Regions from separate parts of the Streptomyces sp. NPDC057743 genome, predicted to be linked through region 1. Evidence: predicted binding sites of a transcription regulator. Region 1 holds the regulator's gene; the other holds the start of a gene.
What was found. The regulator HspR, encoded in region 1, represses chaperone genes until heat shock. The targets are predictions, from matches to a motif close to TTGAGNNNNNNNNNCTCAA.
Positions count from the first base shown of each region.

Region 2: the regulator HspR is predicted to act here: its motif matches at 5,592-5,610, upstream of lon (endopeptidase La).

Region 1 covers NZ_JBHVJX010000026.1:2,758-10,402, forward strand. Annotated here, with positions in the region: gene dnaK (molecular chaperone DnaK) at 204-2,081, shown strand; gene grpE (nucleotide exchange factor GrpE) at 2,078-2,764, shown strand; gene dnaJ (molecular chaperone DnaJ) at 2,810-3,991, shown strand; gene ACFVFQ_RS26775 (heat shock protein transcriptional repressor HspR) at 3,993-4,448, shown strand; gene ACFVFQ_RS26780 (hypothetical protein) at 4,547-4,951, opposite strand; gene ACFVFQ_RS26785 (pyridoxamine 5'-phosphate oxidase family protein) at 5,462-5,866, opposite strand; gene ACFVFQ_RS26790 (Uma2 family endonuclease) at 5,909-6,490, opposite strand; gene clpB (ATP-dependent chaperone ClpB) at 6,686-7,645, shown strand, end outside.
Region 2 covers NZ_JBHVJX010000050.1:14,226-21,870, forward strand. Annotated here, with positions in the region: gene ACFVFQ_RS34710 (multifunctional oxoglutarate decarboxylase/oxoglutarate dehydrogenase thiamine pyrophosphate-binding subunit/dihydrolipoyllysine-residue succinyltransferase subunit) at 1-511, opposite strand, end outside; gene ACFVFQ_RS34715 (ATP-binding protein) at 750-1,874, opposite strand; gene ACFVFQ_RS34720 (response regulator transcription factor) at 1,871-2,611, opposite strand; gene ACFVFQ_RS34725 (spermidine synthase) at 2,705-3,448, opposite strand; gene ACFVFQ_RS34730 (rhomboid-like protein) at 3,639-4,484, shown strand; gene ACFVFQ_RS34735 (pentapeptide repeat-containing protein) at 4,624-5,484, shown strand; gene lon (endopeptidase La) at 5,633-7,645, shown strand, end outside.

The DNA of each region.
Region 1 (7,645 bases):
TATTCCGGGCCCCATGAAGCCGCCCGGCCGGTGATCTGTGTCGCGCGCGCAACCGTCGAGCCGGCGCCGGCGTCCTCCCGAAGGGTCTGGTGAGGATAAGCGCCCCATAAAAGTTGAGCGCCTCCGACTCAGGTCTGTTGACAGGTTCGATCGGGTGCTGCACTCTTGAGCCTGTTCCACTCAAGTCAGCTGGAGGAATCGAAATGGCACGTGCGGTCGGCATCGACCTGGGCACGACTAACTCCGTCGTCAGTGTTCTCGAAGGCGGTGAGCCCACCGTCATCACCAACGCCGAGGGCGCCAGGACCACGCCGTCCGTCGTCGCCTTCGCCAAGAACGGCGAGGTGCTGGTCGGCGAGGTCGCCAAGCGTCAGGCGGTGACCAACGTCGAGCGGACGATCCGGTCGGTCAAGCGCCACATGGGCACTGACTGGAAGATCAACATCGACGAGAAGGACTTCAACCCGCAGCAGATCTCTGCGTTCATCCTGCAGAAGCTGAAGCGGGACGCGGAGTCCTACCTCGGCGAGAAGGTCACCGACGCGGTCATCACCGTCCCGGCGTACTTCAACGACTCCGAGCGCCAGGCCACCAAGGAGGCCGGTGAGATCGCGGGCCTCAACGTCCTGCGCATCGTCAACGAGCCCACCGCCGCCGCCCTGGCCTATGGCCTGGAGAAGGAAGACCAGACCATTCTCGTCTTCGACCTCGGCGGTGGCACCTTCGACGTGTCGCTGCTGGAGATCGGTGACGGCGTCGTCGAGGTCAAGGCCACCAACGGTGACAACCACCTCGGTGGTGACGACTGGGACCAGCGCATCGTCGACTACCTGGTCAAGCAGTTCAACAACGGCCACGGCGTCGACCTGGCCAAGGACAAGATGGCGCTCCAGCGCCTGCGCGAGGCCGCCGAGAAGGCGAAGATCGAGCTGTCCTCGTCCAGCGAGACGACGATCAACCTGCCCTACATCACCGCCTCCGCCGAGGGCCCGCTGCACCTGGACGAGAAGCTCACGCGCTCGCAGTTCCAGCAGCTCACCTCGGACCTGCTCGACCGCTGCAAGACCCCGTTCCACAACGTGATCAAGGACGCCGGCATCTCGCTGTCCGAGATCGACCACGTGGTCCTGGTCGGCGGTTCGACCCGGATGCCCGCCGTCGCCGAGCTCGTCAAGGAGCTGACCGGCGGCAAGGAGGCCAACAAGGGCGTCAACCCGGACGAGGTCGTCGCCATGGGCGCCAGCCTCCAGGCCGGTGTGCTCAAGGGTGAGGTCAAGGACGTCCTGCTGCTGGACGTCACCCCGCTGTCCCTCGGTATCGAGACCAAGGGCGGCATCATGACCAAGCTGATCGAGCGCAACACCACGATCCCGACGAAGCGTTCGGAGATCTTCACGACGGCCGAGGACAACCAGCCGTCCGTGCAGATCCAGGTCTACCAGGGCGAGCGCGAGATCGCGGCGTACAACAAGAAGCTCGGGATGTTCGAGCTGACCGGCCTGCCGCCGGCGCCGCGCGGCGTCCCGCAGATCGAGGTCTCCTTCGACATCGACGCCAACGGCATCATGCACGTGACCGCCAAGGACCTGGGCACGGGCAAGGAGCAGAAGATGACCGTCACCGGCGGCTCCTCGCTGCCGAAGGACGAGGTCGACCGCATGCGTGAGGAGGCCGAGCGCTACGCGGAGGAGGACCACCAGCGCCGCGAGGCCGCCGAGACCCGCAACCAGGGCGAGCAACTGGTCTACCAGACCGAGAAGTTCCTCAAGGACAACGAGGACAAGGTGCCCGCCGAGGTCAAGACCGAGGTCGAGACCGCCGTCGGCGAGCTCAAGGAGAAGCTCAAGGGCGGGTCCGCCGAGGGCGACAACACAGCCGAGATCAAGACCGCGTCCGAGAAGGTCGCCGCGGTCTCCCAGAAGCTGGGTCAGGCCATGTACGCCGACGCGCAGGCGGCCCAGGGTGCGGCCGGTGCCGAGGGCGCCCAGGCCGGCGGCCAGCAGCAGGCCAAGGCCGAGGACGACGTCGTGGACGCCGAGATCGTCGACGACGAGAAGCCGAAGAAGGACGGTGCGGCGTGACGGAGGAGACCCCGGGCTTCGAGGAGAAGCCCGACGTCCCTTCCGATGCCGCCCCCGAAGACGCGGCACGGGCCGAGTCCGCCGACAAGGCGGGCTCGGCCCCGGCCGGGGACGTCCAGGACGTGGGCATGCAGGCCCAGTTGGACCAGGTGCGCACCGCGCTCAACGAGCGCACCACCGACCTCCAGCGCCTCCAGGCGGAGTACCAGAACTACCGCCGCCGGGTGGAGCGGGACCGCGTGACGGTCAAGGAGATCGCGGTCGCCAACCTGCTCTCCGAGCTGCTGCCGGTGCTCGACGACATCGGTCGGGCCCGGGAGCACGGCGAACTGGTCGGCGGCTTCAAGTCGGTCGGCGAGTCGCTGGAGACCGTGGTCGCCAAGCTCGGCCTGCAGCAGTTCGGCAAGGAGGGCGAGCCCTTCGACCCGACGATCCACGAAGCGCTGATGCACTCCTACGCGCCCGACGTCACGGAGACGACATGCGTCGCCATCCTGCAGCCCGGGTATCGCATCGGTGAGCGCACGATCCGCCCCGCGCGGGTCGCGGTCGCCGAGCCGCAGCCGGGTGCGCAGGGCGCCAAGTCGGCCTCCGACGAGGAGTCCAAGGGTGCCAAGGGCGGTAAGGGAGCCGAGGGTGCCGAGGCCGCGGACAAGGAGAACGGTGGCCCGGACGAGGGCTGATGTGCGGGCCGGGGCGAGAGCCGTCCGGAAGGAGGGACGTCGGGGATGAGCACCAAGGACTTCGTGGAGAAGGACTACTACAAGGTCCTCGGCGTCCCCAAGGACGCCACCGAAGCGGAGATCAAGAAGGCGTACCGCAAGCTGGCCCGGGAGAACCACCCCGACGCCAACAAGGGCGACGCCAAGGCCGAGGAGCGCTTCAAGGAGATCTCCGAGGCCAATGACGTGCTCGGCGACGCCAAGCGCCGCAAGGAGTACGACGAGGCCCGGGCGCTGTTCGGCAACGGCGGCTTCAGGCCCGGCCCCGGCGGGGGCGGGAGCTTCAACTTCGACCTCGGCGACCTCTTCGGAGGCGCCGGGGGCGCGGGCGGCTCCGGCTCCGGTGCCGGCGGCTTCGGCGGCGGTCTCGGGGACGTCTTCGGCGGCCTGTTCAACCGCGGCGGCACCGGCACCCGCACGCAGCCGCGCCGCGGCCAGGACATCGAGTCCGAGGTGACGCTCAGCTTCACCGAGGCGGTCGACGGGGCCACGGTCCCGCTGCGGATGTCCAGCCAGGCGCCCTGCAAGGCGTGTTCGGGCACCGGCGACAAGAACGGCACGCCGCGGGTCTGCCCGACCTGCGTCGGCACCGGCCAGATCAGCCGGGGCGCGGGCGGCGGCTTCTCGCTCACCGACCCGTGCGCCGACTGCAAGGGCCGCGGCCTGATCGCGCAGGAGCCCTGCGAGGTCTGCAAGGGCAGCGGCCGGGCGTCCAGCGCCCGCACGATGCAGGTCCGCATCCCCGCGGGCGTCTCCGACGGGCAGCGCATCCGGCTGCGCGGCAAGGGCGCTCCGGGCGAGCACGGCGGCCCGGCCGGTGATCTCTACGTGGTCGTCCACGTCGAGGCCCACCCGGTCTTCGGCCGCAAGGGCGACAACCTCACCGTCACGGTGCCGGTCACCTTCCCGGAGGCCGCGCTCGGTGGCGAGATCAAGGTGCCGACGCTCGGCGGCCCGCCGGTCACGCTCAAGCTGCCGGCCGGCACGCCCAACGGACGCACCATGCGGGCCCGCGGCAAGGGCGCGACCCGTAAGGACGGCACCCGCGGTGATCTGCTGGTCACCATAGAGGTGGTCGTTCCCAAGGACCTCGGCGACAAGGCGAAGGAAGCGCTGGAGTCCTATCGCGAGGCGACCGCGGGCCCGGACCCGCGGGCGGAGCTGTTCCAGGCCGCGAAGGGAGCATGAGATGGACAGCCGGGGCGGGCAGCGTCGTAACCCGTATGAACTGACCGAAGAATCGCCGGTGTACGTCATCTCCGTCGCGGCCCAGCTCTCCGGCCTGCACCCGCAGACCCTGCGGCAGTACGACCGCCTGGGCCTGGTCTCGCCCGACCGCACGGCCGGGCGGGGCCGCCGCTACTCCGCCCGCGACATCGAACTGCTGCGCACCGTCCAGCAGTTGTCGCAGGAGGAGGGCATCAACCTCGCCGGCATCAAGCGCATCATCGAGCTGGAGAACCAGGTCGCGGCGCTCCAGCAGCGGGTCGCCGAGCTCCAGGGCGCCCTGGAGGGCGCGGCCAGCACGATGCGGCAGCGGGAGGCGGCGGTGCACGCCTCGTACCGCCGGGACCTGGTGCCGTATCAGGACGTGCAGCAGACCAGTGCGTTGGTCGTCTGGCGGCCCAAGCGGTCGTCGGAGTGATGCTGCGCTCGACGCGCTGAAGGGCCGGGGTGGTCGCACCACCCCGGCCCTTCGTGCGTTCCCGCCGGGCGATGGATCCCCGCCCAACTCCCTTACAGTCAGCAGCCGTTGTAGCCCGCGGTGGGCATCGACAGCCGGCGGTGCACCCGCGACTTCATCGCCAGGGTGTAGACCGGCTCGTCCAGGTCGGCGGTCTCCAGCCGGATGCCGGCCGCCGCGCAGCGTGCGGTGAACTCGTCGGCGCCGTTGATGGCGTACTCCAGCGCCCGGCGGTTGGGCGCGACGAACATGTCGACCAGGCCCTTTTCGACGTCGTGCCACAGCGCGCTGTGGTCGGCGCGCAGCTGGTGCAGGCTGAGCTGACAGGTCAGGCGGTAGTCACGGGCTGCCGCCCACTGTTTGCACATGGCGTGCTGGCTGCGGTCATCGACCAGGAACGGATCCTCGTCCAGCTCGGACAGCGGCATCAGACAGGCGATCGCCGTCACTCGGACCGAGTTCATCGTGCCCTCCGGGGCGTGGCGACTGTGGGGGCGACGATACCCCCGCGAAGGGCCCGGGGTGGAGGGACGGCGCCGGGCGGCGACGCGTATCCGCAGGCGTGGCAGATCTTCCAGCCGTCCTGATTCACGGCCAACTGCCCGCCGCAGCGCGGGCAGTTCTCGGCGTGCGGGCGGGGGCGCCTGGTGCGTTGGTGCGGCAGTGGGCGCGGAACGGTCGTCGTGGTGCGTAGTGCCGACGCCATGCGGCCTCCAACTGCCGTCATTTCCGCCCGGGACGGGTCCGATCCCGCTCACGGATGTGCGGAGGTGTTCGGTTCCTGCCGTTCCTGACTACCAGTTGGGGGCCCGGGAGCGGATTTGAACGGTCCGGTTCCGGCCAGGTCCGGACCTGGTGGGTGGGCGGGGCTGGCCGGTACCCGTACCGGTCAGGCGAGTTGGCGGGGATACGGCCGATACCGGGGGGTGGTGCGCGGGCGCGCCGGGTGGCGGGGCGTGTGCCGGCGGGGGCGCTCAGCCCCGCCCGAGGGCCCGGGTCACCGCGATCTCGATCAGCACGCGGTCCGGGTTGGGCGACGGGGTCCGGCCGTACCGCTCGGCGTACCGGCGCTCGGCGTCGGCCACCGCCTCCGCGTCGGTCCGCACCCGCGCGATGCCCTCCAGGGTCGCCCAACGGCCGCGGTCCACCTGGCACACCGCCACCCGCGCCCCGTCGGCGCCGGCGGCGAGGACGTTCTTGACCTTGGTGCTGTCCTTGCGGGTGATGACCCGCGCGATCCGCTGCCCGGCGTCGTAGGTGACGCCGACCGGGACGACGTGCGGGGTGCCGTTGGCCCGCGGCGTCGTGAGGGTCGACATGAAGTACTCGTCCCAGAAGGCGAGGTACTCGGGGGGCAGTGCGCTCAGGTCGTGGGCCATGGGGCCAGGGTAGTTGGGGGCCAGAGCGCGGCCCCCGGCCGGTCACAGGAAGTCGGCCGTCTCCAGGTCGAAGGAGAAGGGGGCGGGGAGGGGGAGGGGTTTGCCGAAGGGGACGGTGATGTTGCCCATGTAGTCCCCATCGGAAGGCTCGCTGAACAGCGTGACCATGGACTTCTCACGATCGATGAGGAGGTAGAGCGGGATGTTGGCACGGGCGTAGGCGTCGCGCTTGATGACGCGGTCCCGGTAAGGCTTGCTTGAGGTCACCTCGACGACGAGGGCGACAGCGTCGCTGGGAATCCAGTGGCCCGGCAGACGAAAGAGGTCTGCGTCAATGGGCACGAAGGTGGCATCCGGGATCACGTAATTCTTGGGATACAGGCCGCCAGGTGACAGCACGATCCCCTTGTTGCCGGATACGTCCATGTCAGTGCGGGACTTGCTCAGAACCTGCTTGACGATCCTGCTGAAGAACCGCTCGTGATTGTTGTCCGGCGGCGGCGTCACGACGATCTCCCCCTCGATCAGCTCCGCCTTGAAGCCCTCGGGGGTCTCCAAGGCGAAGAAGCCGTCCAGGAGGGTCTTTTCGTTCGTCGCTACGGGCTCGTGTGCCATAGCCGTCATGCTGCACCTCCTTGTGTTCGATGGCCAGTGTCACCGGCCGCCGCCTGCGGAAAGAGGCCGATGGTCGGATCTTCACTCGTAAGCGTGATCGATTGCCTTGAGTGGAATAGACTCAACTTATCGCACGTTGAGCAAGGCAGGATTGGATAGAGGAAGCGCGCGGAGCGCCGGACGCACGAGGAGGATCAGGCAGACGTGGACGCCGAGCTGACCAACAAGAGCCGGGAGGCGCTGAGCGCCGCCAACGAGCGGGCGGTCACCGCCGGGCACGCGGACATGACGTCCGCGCACCTCCTGCTCGCCCTGCTCGCCGGGCAGGACAACGAGAACATCATGGATCTGCTGGCGGCCGTCGAGGCGGACGCCGCCCAGCTCCGTTCCGGCGCCGAGCGGCAGCTCGCCGGGCTGCCCAGCGTCCAGGGCTCGACCGTGGCCCCGCCGCAGCCGGACCGCGAGCTGCTCGCCGTCATCGCGGACGCCGCCCAGCGCGCCAAGGAGCTGGGCGACGCCTATATCTCCACCGAGCATCTGCTCATCGGCATCGCCGCCAAGGGCGGCCGCACCGGTGAGCTGCTGGAGCAGCAGGGCGCCACGGCCAAGAAGCTGCTGGCCGCCTTCGAGGCCAGCCGCGGCGGCCAGCGGGTGACCAACGCCGATCCGGAGGGCACCTACAAGGCGCTGGAGAAGTTCGGTACGGACTTCACCGCGGCGGCCCGGGAGGGCAAGTTGGACCCGGTGATCGGCCGGGACCAGGAGATCCGGCGGGTGGTGCAGGTGCTCTCCCGTCGTACGAAGAACAACCCGGTGTTGATCGGTGAGCCGGGTGTGGGCAAGACCGCGGTGGTCGAGGGGTTGGCGCAGCGGATCGTCAAGGGCGATGTGCCGGAGTCGTTGCGCAACAAGCGGCTGGTGGCGCTCGATCTGGGGGCGATGGTCGCGGGCGCGAAGTACCGGGGTGAGTTCGAGGAGCGGCTCAAGACCGTGCTGGCCGAGATCAAGGCCAGTGACGGGCAGGTCATCACGTTCATCGACGAGCTGCACACGGTCGTCGGCGCGGGCGCGGGCGGCGACTCGGCGATGGACGCGGGCAACATGCTCAAGCCGATGCTGGCCCGCGGTGAGCTGCGGATGGTCGGCGCGACGACGCTGGACGAG
Region 2 (7,645 bases), on a different contig from region 1:
GGACCGCGCGGACGGACGTGGCCGTCGGCAGCTCCAGGGACGCGCTCATGTTCTTCGCAACGGCGGCCGACGGGCCGCGCAGGGTGACGAGCTCGGGGCCCGCGGGAGCCTCGCCGGTGGGCGCGCTCTTCGCCGGGGCGGCCTTCGCCGCGGGCTTCGCGGGAGCGGCCTTGGCCGGCGCGGGCGCAGCAGCGGCCGGCTTGGCCGGGGTGGCCGGCTGGGCGGGGGGCTTCGGCCCGTCCGCGGCGGGGGCCGCCGGGGCAGGTGCCGACGGGGCCGGGGCTGCCGGAGCAGCGCCTGCTGCCGGCTGGTTCGGCGCGGTGGCGCCGCCCGGCTTGTAGTCGGCGAAGAAGTCCCACCAGGCTCGGTCTACCGAGTTCGGGTCCTGGAGGTACTGCTGGTAGATCTCGTCGACGAGCCACTCGTTGGAACCGAACGCCGCAGCGGGATTGTTCCGCTGCGCTTCCTGTTCGGTCGAGACACTCGCACTGTTGGGGGACTGTAGCGACACGGCGGCAACCGCCCTCTTCCGCTTCCTAAGGTGGTGGACAGCGGGAATAAAGGCTACGCCTCTTGTGACCTTTGGTGCAGTCCGGGAGGGTCACTCGTCGCGCACGTCACATTCACCGAAGGGTTTCAGGGTCTGACTTGGCGGGAAACACACGGGGTTTGCCCGCGTGCGGGTAGCGCGCATCGCCGTAGCACCCCGGAAATCAGTGCTCCGACCACCGACCCTACGTCAGCCGACGTCAGCCCCGGGATGACGTGAGCCCCGGAAGGGTGACGCGGATCCGGCAACCCCGGGGTGATTCGGCCACCCCGATCCGCCCGCCGTGCAGGTCCACCGCCCAGCGCGCGATGGCCAGGCCCAACCCCGTCCCGCCGTCGGTGCCCGGTCCTGAGGTGCCGGGGCCGCCGCGGTTGAACCGCTCGAAGACCCGGTAGCGCTCCGACTCCGGGATGCCGGGGCCCTCGTCCTGGACCTCCAGCACCAGGCTCTCCGGTCCGTCGCCGCGGCGGGCCCGCACGGTGACCCGGCCGTGCCGCGGGCTGTGCTTGATCGCGTTGTCGATGAGGTTGGCGACGACCTGGTGGAGCCGCTCGGCGTCGGCGTACGCGGTCAGCTCCGGCGGGGAGACGTCGAGGTGGAGGTGGACGTCGGCACGGGTGTGGGTGCCGGAGCCGGTGACGCCGGAGAGGGTGGAGGCGCCGCGGCTCATGTTGGCCTCCTTGAGCACCCCGGACAGGTATGGCCAGACCTCGAAGCGTCGGGCGTGCAGCGGGACCACGCCGTTGTCCAAACGGGACAGGTCCAGCAGGTGTTCCACCAGGCGGCCCAGGCGTTCGGTCTGCTTCAGGGCCGTGCGCATGGTGTCCGAGTCCGGCTCGCAGACGCCGTCGACGACGTTCTCCAGCACCGCGCGCAGCGCCGCGATGGGGGTGCGCAGCTCGTGCGAGACGTTGGCGACCAGTTCCTTGCGGTGGGTGTCCACCGCTTCCAGGTCGGCGGCCATGCGGTTGAAGGCGTCGGCCAGGTCGCCGAACTCGTCGCGGCGGCCGGCGCGCACCCGGCGGGTGTAGTCGCCGTGCGCCATCGCACCGGTCACCTCGGTCATCTCGCCGAGCGGGGCGGTCAGGCCGGTGGCCACGAACTGGGTGATCAGCAGCGAGGCGATGATCGAGAAGACCGTGATCACCCGCAGCTCGGTCGCCGAGTGCATCGCCACGAACACCAGGAGTGTGGTGATGATCACCGAGACGATCACCAGCGCGCCGAGCGCGGCCTTGACGGAGCGGTACGGGTCCAGCGGCCGCAACGCCTCCCAGAACCTGTCCCACAGGTCCCGTGCGCGCGGCCGCCACCGAAGCGTCATGCCGGCGGGGTCTCCAGGGCGTACCCGACGCCGTGGACCGTGCGGATGCGCTCGGCGCCGATCTTGCGGCGCAGCGCCTTGATGTGGCTGTCGACCGTGCGCGTGCCGGAGGCGTCCGCCCAGTCCCAGACCTCGGCCAGCAGCTGCTCGCGGGAGAGCACCGCGCGGGGGGTGTTCGCCAGGCAGACCAGCAGGTCGAACTCGGTGGGGGTGAGGTGGACGTCGGCGCCGCGCACCCGGACCCGGCGCTGGGCGTGGTCGATCTCCAGCTCGCCCAGCCGCAGGATGCCGCTGCGCGGGGTGTGCGCGGCCAGCGCGGCCCGCTCGACCCGGCGCAGCAGCACGTGCACCCGGGCGGCCAACTCCCGCATGGAGAACGGCTTGGTCATGTAGTCGTCGGCGCCGACGCCGAGGCCGACCAGCATGTCGGTCTCGTCGTCCCGGGCGGTGAGCATCATCACCGGCACCGGGCGCTGCGCCTGCACCCGGCGGCACACCTCCAGGCCGTCGAAGCCCGGCAGCATCACGTCGAGGACGAGCAGGTCCGGCTGCCACGCCTCGGCGGTGTCCACCGCCGCCGGGCCGTCGGTGGCCGTCTGCACCTGGAAGCCCTCGGCGCGCAGCCGGGCCGCGATGGCGTCGACGATCGTCGGATCGTCCTCCACGACCAGCACCCGGCGCTGGGCGCCCGGCGTGGCCGCGGTGGTGCCGCCCTGGGTTGTCTGAGTCTGGTCCATCGCCCGCCCCTGCATGTGCCCTGCGTGGTCGCGTCTTGTCGCGTCTTGCTGGGCAGCAGCGTAAGGGCATGATGTGACAGTCGGCTACGCGCCCTACGCGGACCGGAGCGCGAGGTGGACGACGTCCGGGACGCCTCGGGCAACCGGGATCTCTTCGGTGCGTACGCCCCCGAATCCGGCGTTTTCCAGCGCCCGTTCGAACGCCGGGGACGGCTGGGCCGACCACACCGCGAGCACCCCGCCGTCGGTCAGCGCGGCGCGGCAGGCGGCCAGTCCGGCGGGGGAGTAGAGGGTGTCGTTGTCGTCGGTGACGGTCCAGTCGGGGCCGTTGTCGATGTCCAAGCACAGGGCGTCGTAAGGGTGTTGGGCGGCGTCGGTGCGCAGGTGGGCCAGCAGGTCGGTGTGCAGGACCGCGGTGCGCGGGTCGGTCAGCGCCGGGCCGGAGACCGTGGCCAGCGGGCCGTCGCGGTGCCAGTCGATCACCGCCGCCTCCCGCTCGGCGACCGCGATCCGGCCCCAGCGCGGCTCGGCGGCCGCCCGGGCCAGCGAGAAACCCACGCCGAGTCCGCCGATCAACACCGAGGGGTGGGGGCGGTCCGGCGGCAGCGCGCCGAGCGCCGCGTCGACCAGCAGCCGCTCGGAACGCCCGTCGGAGGTGTCCATCAGGAAGCAGCCGTTGGCGATGATCTCGTAGACCGGGTCGGCCGCCCCGGGGGCCGCCCCGGCCGGGTCGCGCCGCCGGAGCACCACCTCCCCGTGGGGGCCCTCGCGACGGTCCAGGGTGCGGACGGCCGGCTCGGCGCCGGCGTGCGGATGCCAGGGGTGAACGGGAGCCATGCGGCCATCTTTAGCAACGTCCCCTCGGATCGGTCCACCGGCGACGGGGGTCACCGCCCGTAGGCGGTGCAACACCGGTGCACCGCACGGGGGTTGTCGTTCGTGACGGATATCACTCACACAGCTGACTCATGGGTTGGCCGGGCACAGTGGAGCGCGAACGGTGCGCGGGGCGGGGAGAGGACCTGGGATGACGAGTGTGGTGGAGCCGGTCGGCGGCGCCCCGGTCGACGGCTCGGACCCGGCCGCGGCCGGCCCCGGCGGCGCGGCCCCGGCGCTGCTCGCCGGTCTGCCCCGTCAGCGCGGGGCCGGGGCCGCCCCCGCACCGGTGGGCGCCCCGGCCCGCCGCCCCTGGCGGGGCCTGCGCCCCTGGCGGCTGCTCCCCACCCCCACCGGCACCCCCTTCACCTTCTGCTACGCGCTGCTGCTCGTGGCCACCTCGCTCTACGCCGACCACGGCGACCCCACGGTGGTCGCCACGCTGCTCCAGGGCTCCAGTACGGACGTGACCCATCTCGCGCAGGCGCCGCTGCTGGTGCTGGTCGCCAGCGCGCTGTGGATCGCCGGCGGGGTGACCTCGGGGTTCGCGCTGGCCTTCCTGTTCGTGGTGACCGCCCTGGAGCGGCGGATCGGCGGGGTGCGCACCGCGGTGGTGTTCTTCGGCGGCCATGCGCTGGCCACCGTCGCGACCGAGATGCCGGTGGGCTTCTCGGTCGCCGCCGGGTCGCTGCCGGACAGCTCGCTGCACCGCCTCGACTACGGGATCAGCTTCGGCGTGATGACCTGTATCGGGGCGCTCGCCGGGCTGCTGCCGGCCTGGGCGCGCTGGCCCCTGGTGGCCGCGGCCGGCTACCAGGCGGTGGCCGGGCTGCTCGACTCCTTGGACCCGATGACCGATTGGGGCCATCTGCTCGCGTTCGTCCTGGGCGTGGCCGCCTGGCCGCTGCTCCGGCACTGGCGGGCGCAGCGCTCCGGGCCCGCCCCGCTGCTGGGCGACCTGGGCCACCCGGCGCTGCGGGCGTCCCGGACGCCCTGACCCCGGACGCCCTGACCCCGGACGCCCTGACCCCGGACGAACTGACCTGGGCAGCTCCGGCGGTGCCGATCCCGGAGAATGGGGTTCCTCGCGGGCGCCGCAACGGAAGCGCGACCGCCGGCCGCAGGAGTTTGAGAACGTGTCGCACGAGCGCCGCCCCGCCCAGGACCGCGCGTCCGCCCCTTCGCAGGCCCCGGAGGTCGACCGGCTGCCGCTGCGCTCCGACTGCGGTAACTGCTTCGGGCTGTGCTGTGTGGCGCTGCCGTTCGCCCGGTCCGCGGACTTCGCCCTCGACAAGGAGGCCGGGCGGCCCTGCCCCAACCTGGCGACCGACTTCCGCTGCGGCATCCACCAGGACCTGCGGCAGCGCGGCTTCTCCGGCTGCACGGTCTTCGAGTGCTTCGGTGCCGGGCAGAAGGTCTCCCAGGTCACCTTCGAGGGGCGGGACTGGCGCAGCGAGCCCGGAAGTGCCCGGCCGATGTTTGCCGCGTTCGCCGTGATGCGCCAGCTCCACGAGCTGCTCTGGTACCTCACGGAGGCGGTGGCGCTACCCCAATCCCGCCCGGTGCGGGAGGAGTTGCGCGCGGCCCTGGAGAAGACCGAGCGGCTGACCCTGGGGAGTGCCGAGGAACTGGCCGCGGTGGACGTGGCCGGGCACCGCGGCGAGGTCAACGTCCTGCTGCTGCGGGTCAGCGAGGCGGTCCGGGCGAAGGTCCCGGGCCGTAAGAAGGAGCGGCGGGGTGCGGACCTGATGGGGGCCCGGCTGAAGGGCGCCGACCTGCGGGGCGCCAACCTCCGCGGCGCGTACCTGATCGCCGCCGACCTGCAAGGCGCGGACCTGCGGAGCGCGGACCTGATCGGCGCGGACTTCCGGGACGCCGATCTGCGCGGCGCCGACCTCACCGACGGGCTCTTCCTGACGCAGGCCCAGGTGAACGCCGCCCGGGGCGATGCGCGCACCCGGCTGCCGCGGGGGCTGCGCCGCCCCGCCCACTGGTGACGGCGTCCCTCCCGCGGCGGCCATGCGCCCTGCCCCGTAACCGAGTTGCCCCGCGCTGATCGCTCAGGGCGAACAGGCGGCGGGGAACAACCGGCGGCTCCCCGGCATTGAGTGGGTAAAGCTCAACTTGCTTGCCGAAGGGGAGATCATGACTGCTGAGTCGGCGTCCACACCGCTCACCCTGCCCGTGCTGCCCCTCGACGACGAGGTCGTCCTGCCCGGCATGGTGGTGCCCCTGGACCTGTCCGACGCCGAGGTGCGCGCCGCGGTGGAGGCCGCCCAGGCCGCCGCCCCCTCGGGCACCAAGCCACGGGTGCTGCTGGTGCCACGGATCGACGGGACGTACGCGGCGACCGGCACGCTCGGGCGGATCGAGCAGGTCGGCCGGTTGTCCGACGGCGACCCGGGCGCCCTGATCCGGGGCCTGGGCCGGGTGCGGATCGGCTCCGGCACCACCGGACCGGGCGCCGCCCTCTGGGTCGAGGGCACCACCATCGAGGAGCAGGCCCCCGAGCCCCCGCCGGGCGCGGTCGCCGAACTCGTCACGGAGTACAAGGCGTTGGCCACCAGCTGGCTGCGCAAGCGCGGCGCCTGGCAGGTCGTGGACCGCGTCACCGGCATCGACGACGTCCCCACGCTCGCCGACAACGCCGGCTATCTGCCCTTCCTCACCATCGAGCAGAAGCTCCAACTCCTGGAGACCGCCGACCCGGTGGCCCGCCTGAAGTACGCCACCGAGGTGCTGCGCTCCCACCTGGCCGAGCAGGACGTCGCCGAGTCCATCGCCAAGGACGTCCAGGAGGGCGTCGACAAGCAGCAGCGGGAGTTCCTGCTGAGGCGCCAACTGGAGGCGGTCCGCAAGGAACTGGCCCAGCTCAACGGCGACCCGGAGGACGAGGGCGACGACTACCGCGCCCGGGTCGAGGCCGCCGACCTGCCGGACGAGGTGCGCAAGGCCGCCCTCAAGGAGGTCGACAAGCTGGAGCGGGCCAGCGACCAGAGCCCCGAGGGCAGTTGGATCCGCACCTGGCTGGACACCGTCCTGGAGCTGCCCTGGAACGCGCGCACCGAGGACGCCTACGACATCGCCGGCGCCAAGGCCGTGCTGGACGCCGACCACGCCGGGCTGGCGGACGTCAAGGAGCGGATCACCGAGTACCTGGCGGTCCGCAAGCGGCGGGCCGACCGGGGGCTCGGGCTCGTCGGCGGCCGGCGCGGGGGCGCCGTGCTGGCGCTCGTGGGGCCGCCCGGCGTCGGCAAGACCTCGCTCGGCGAGTCCGTGGCGCGCGCCATGGGGCGGAAGTTCGTCCGGGTCGCGCTCGGCGGCGTCCGCGACGAGGCGGAGATCCGCGGTCACCGGCGCACCTACGTCGGCGCGCTCCCCGGCCGGATCGTGCGGGCCGTCAAGGAGGCCGGCTCGATGAACCCGGTCGTCCTCCTGGACGAGATCGACAAGGTGGGCTCCGACTACCGGGGCGACCCGGCCGCCGCCCTCCTGGAGGTGCTGGACCCGGCGCAGAACCACACCTTCCGGGACCACTACCTGGAGGTCGAACTCGACCTGTCCGACGTGGTGTTCCTGGCCACCGCCAACGTCCTGGAGGCGATCCCGGAGCCGCTGCTGGACCGGATGGAGCTGGTCCGGCTCGACGGTTACACCGAGGACGAGAAGGTCGTCATCGCCCGCGACCACCTGGTGCCGCGCCAACTGGAGCGCGCCGGCCTGGCGGCGGGCGAGGTCACCGTCGAGGACGCCGCGCTGCGCAAGCTGGCCGGCGAGTACACCCGCGAGGCCGGCGTGCGGAACCTGGAGCGGTCCCTCGCCCGGCTGCTGCGCAAGGTGGCCGCCCAGCACGAACTGGGCGAGCGGACGCTGCCGTTCACCGTCGGCGCGGACCAGCTGCGGTCGCTCATCGGGCGCCCGCATCACACCCCGGAGTCGGCGCAGGACCCGGCCGAGCGGCGGACCGCGGTGCCCGGCGTGGTCACCGGCCTCGCGGTCACCGGGGCCGGCGGCGACGTGCTCTACGTGGAGGCGTCGCTGGCCGATCCGGAGACCGGCGCCTCCGGGCTCCAGCTGACCGGTCAGCTCGGCGACGTGATGAAGGAGTCGGCGCACATCGCGCTGTCCTTCCTGCGCTCGCACGGCGCCGAACTGGAG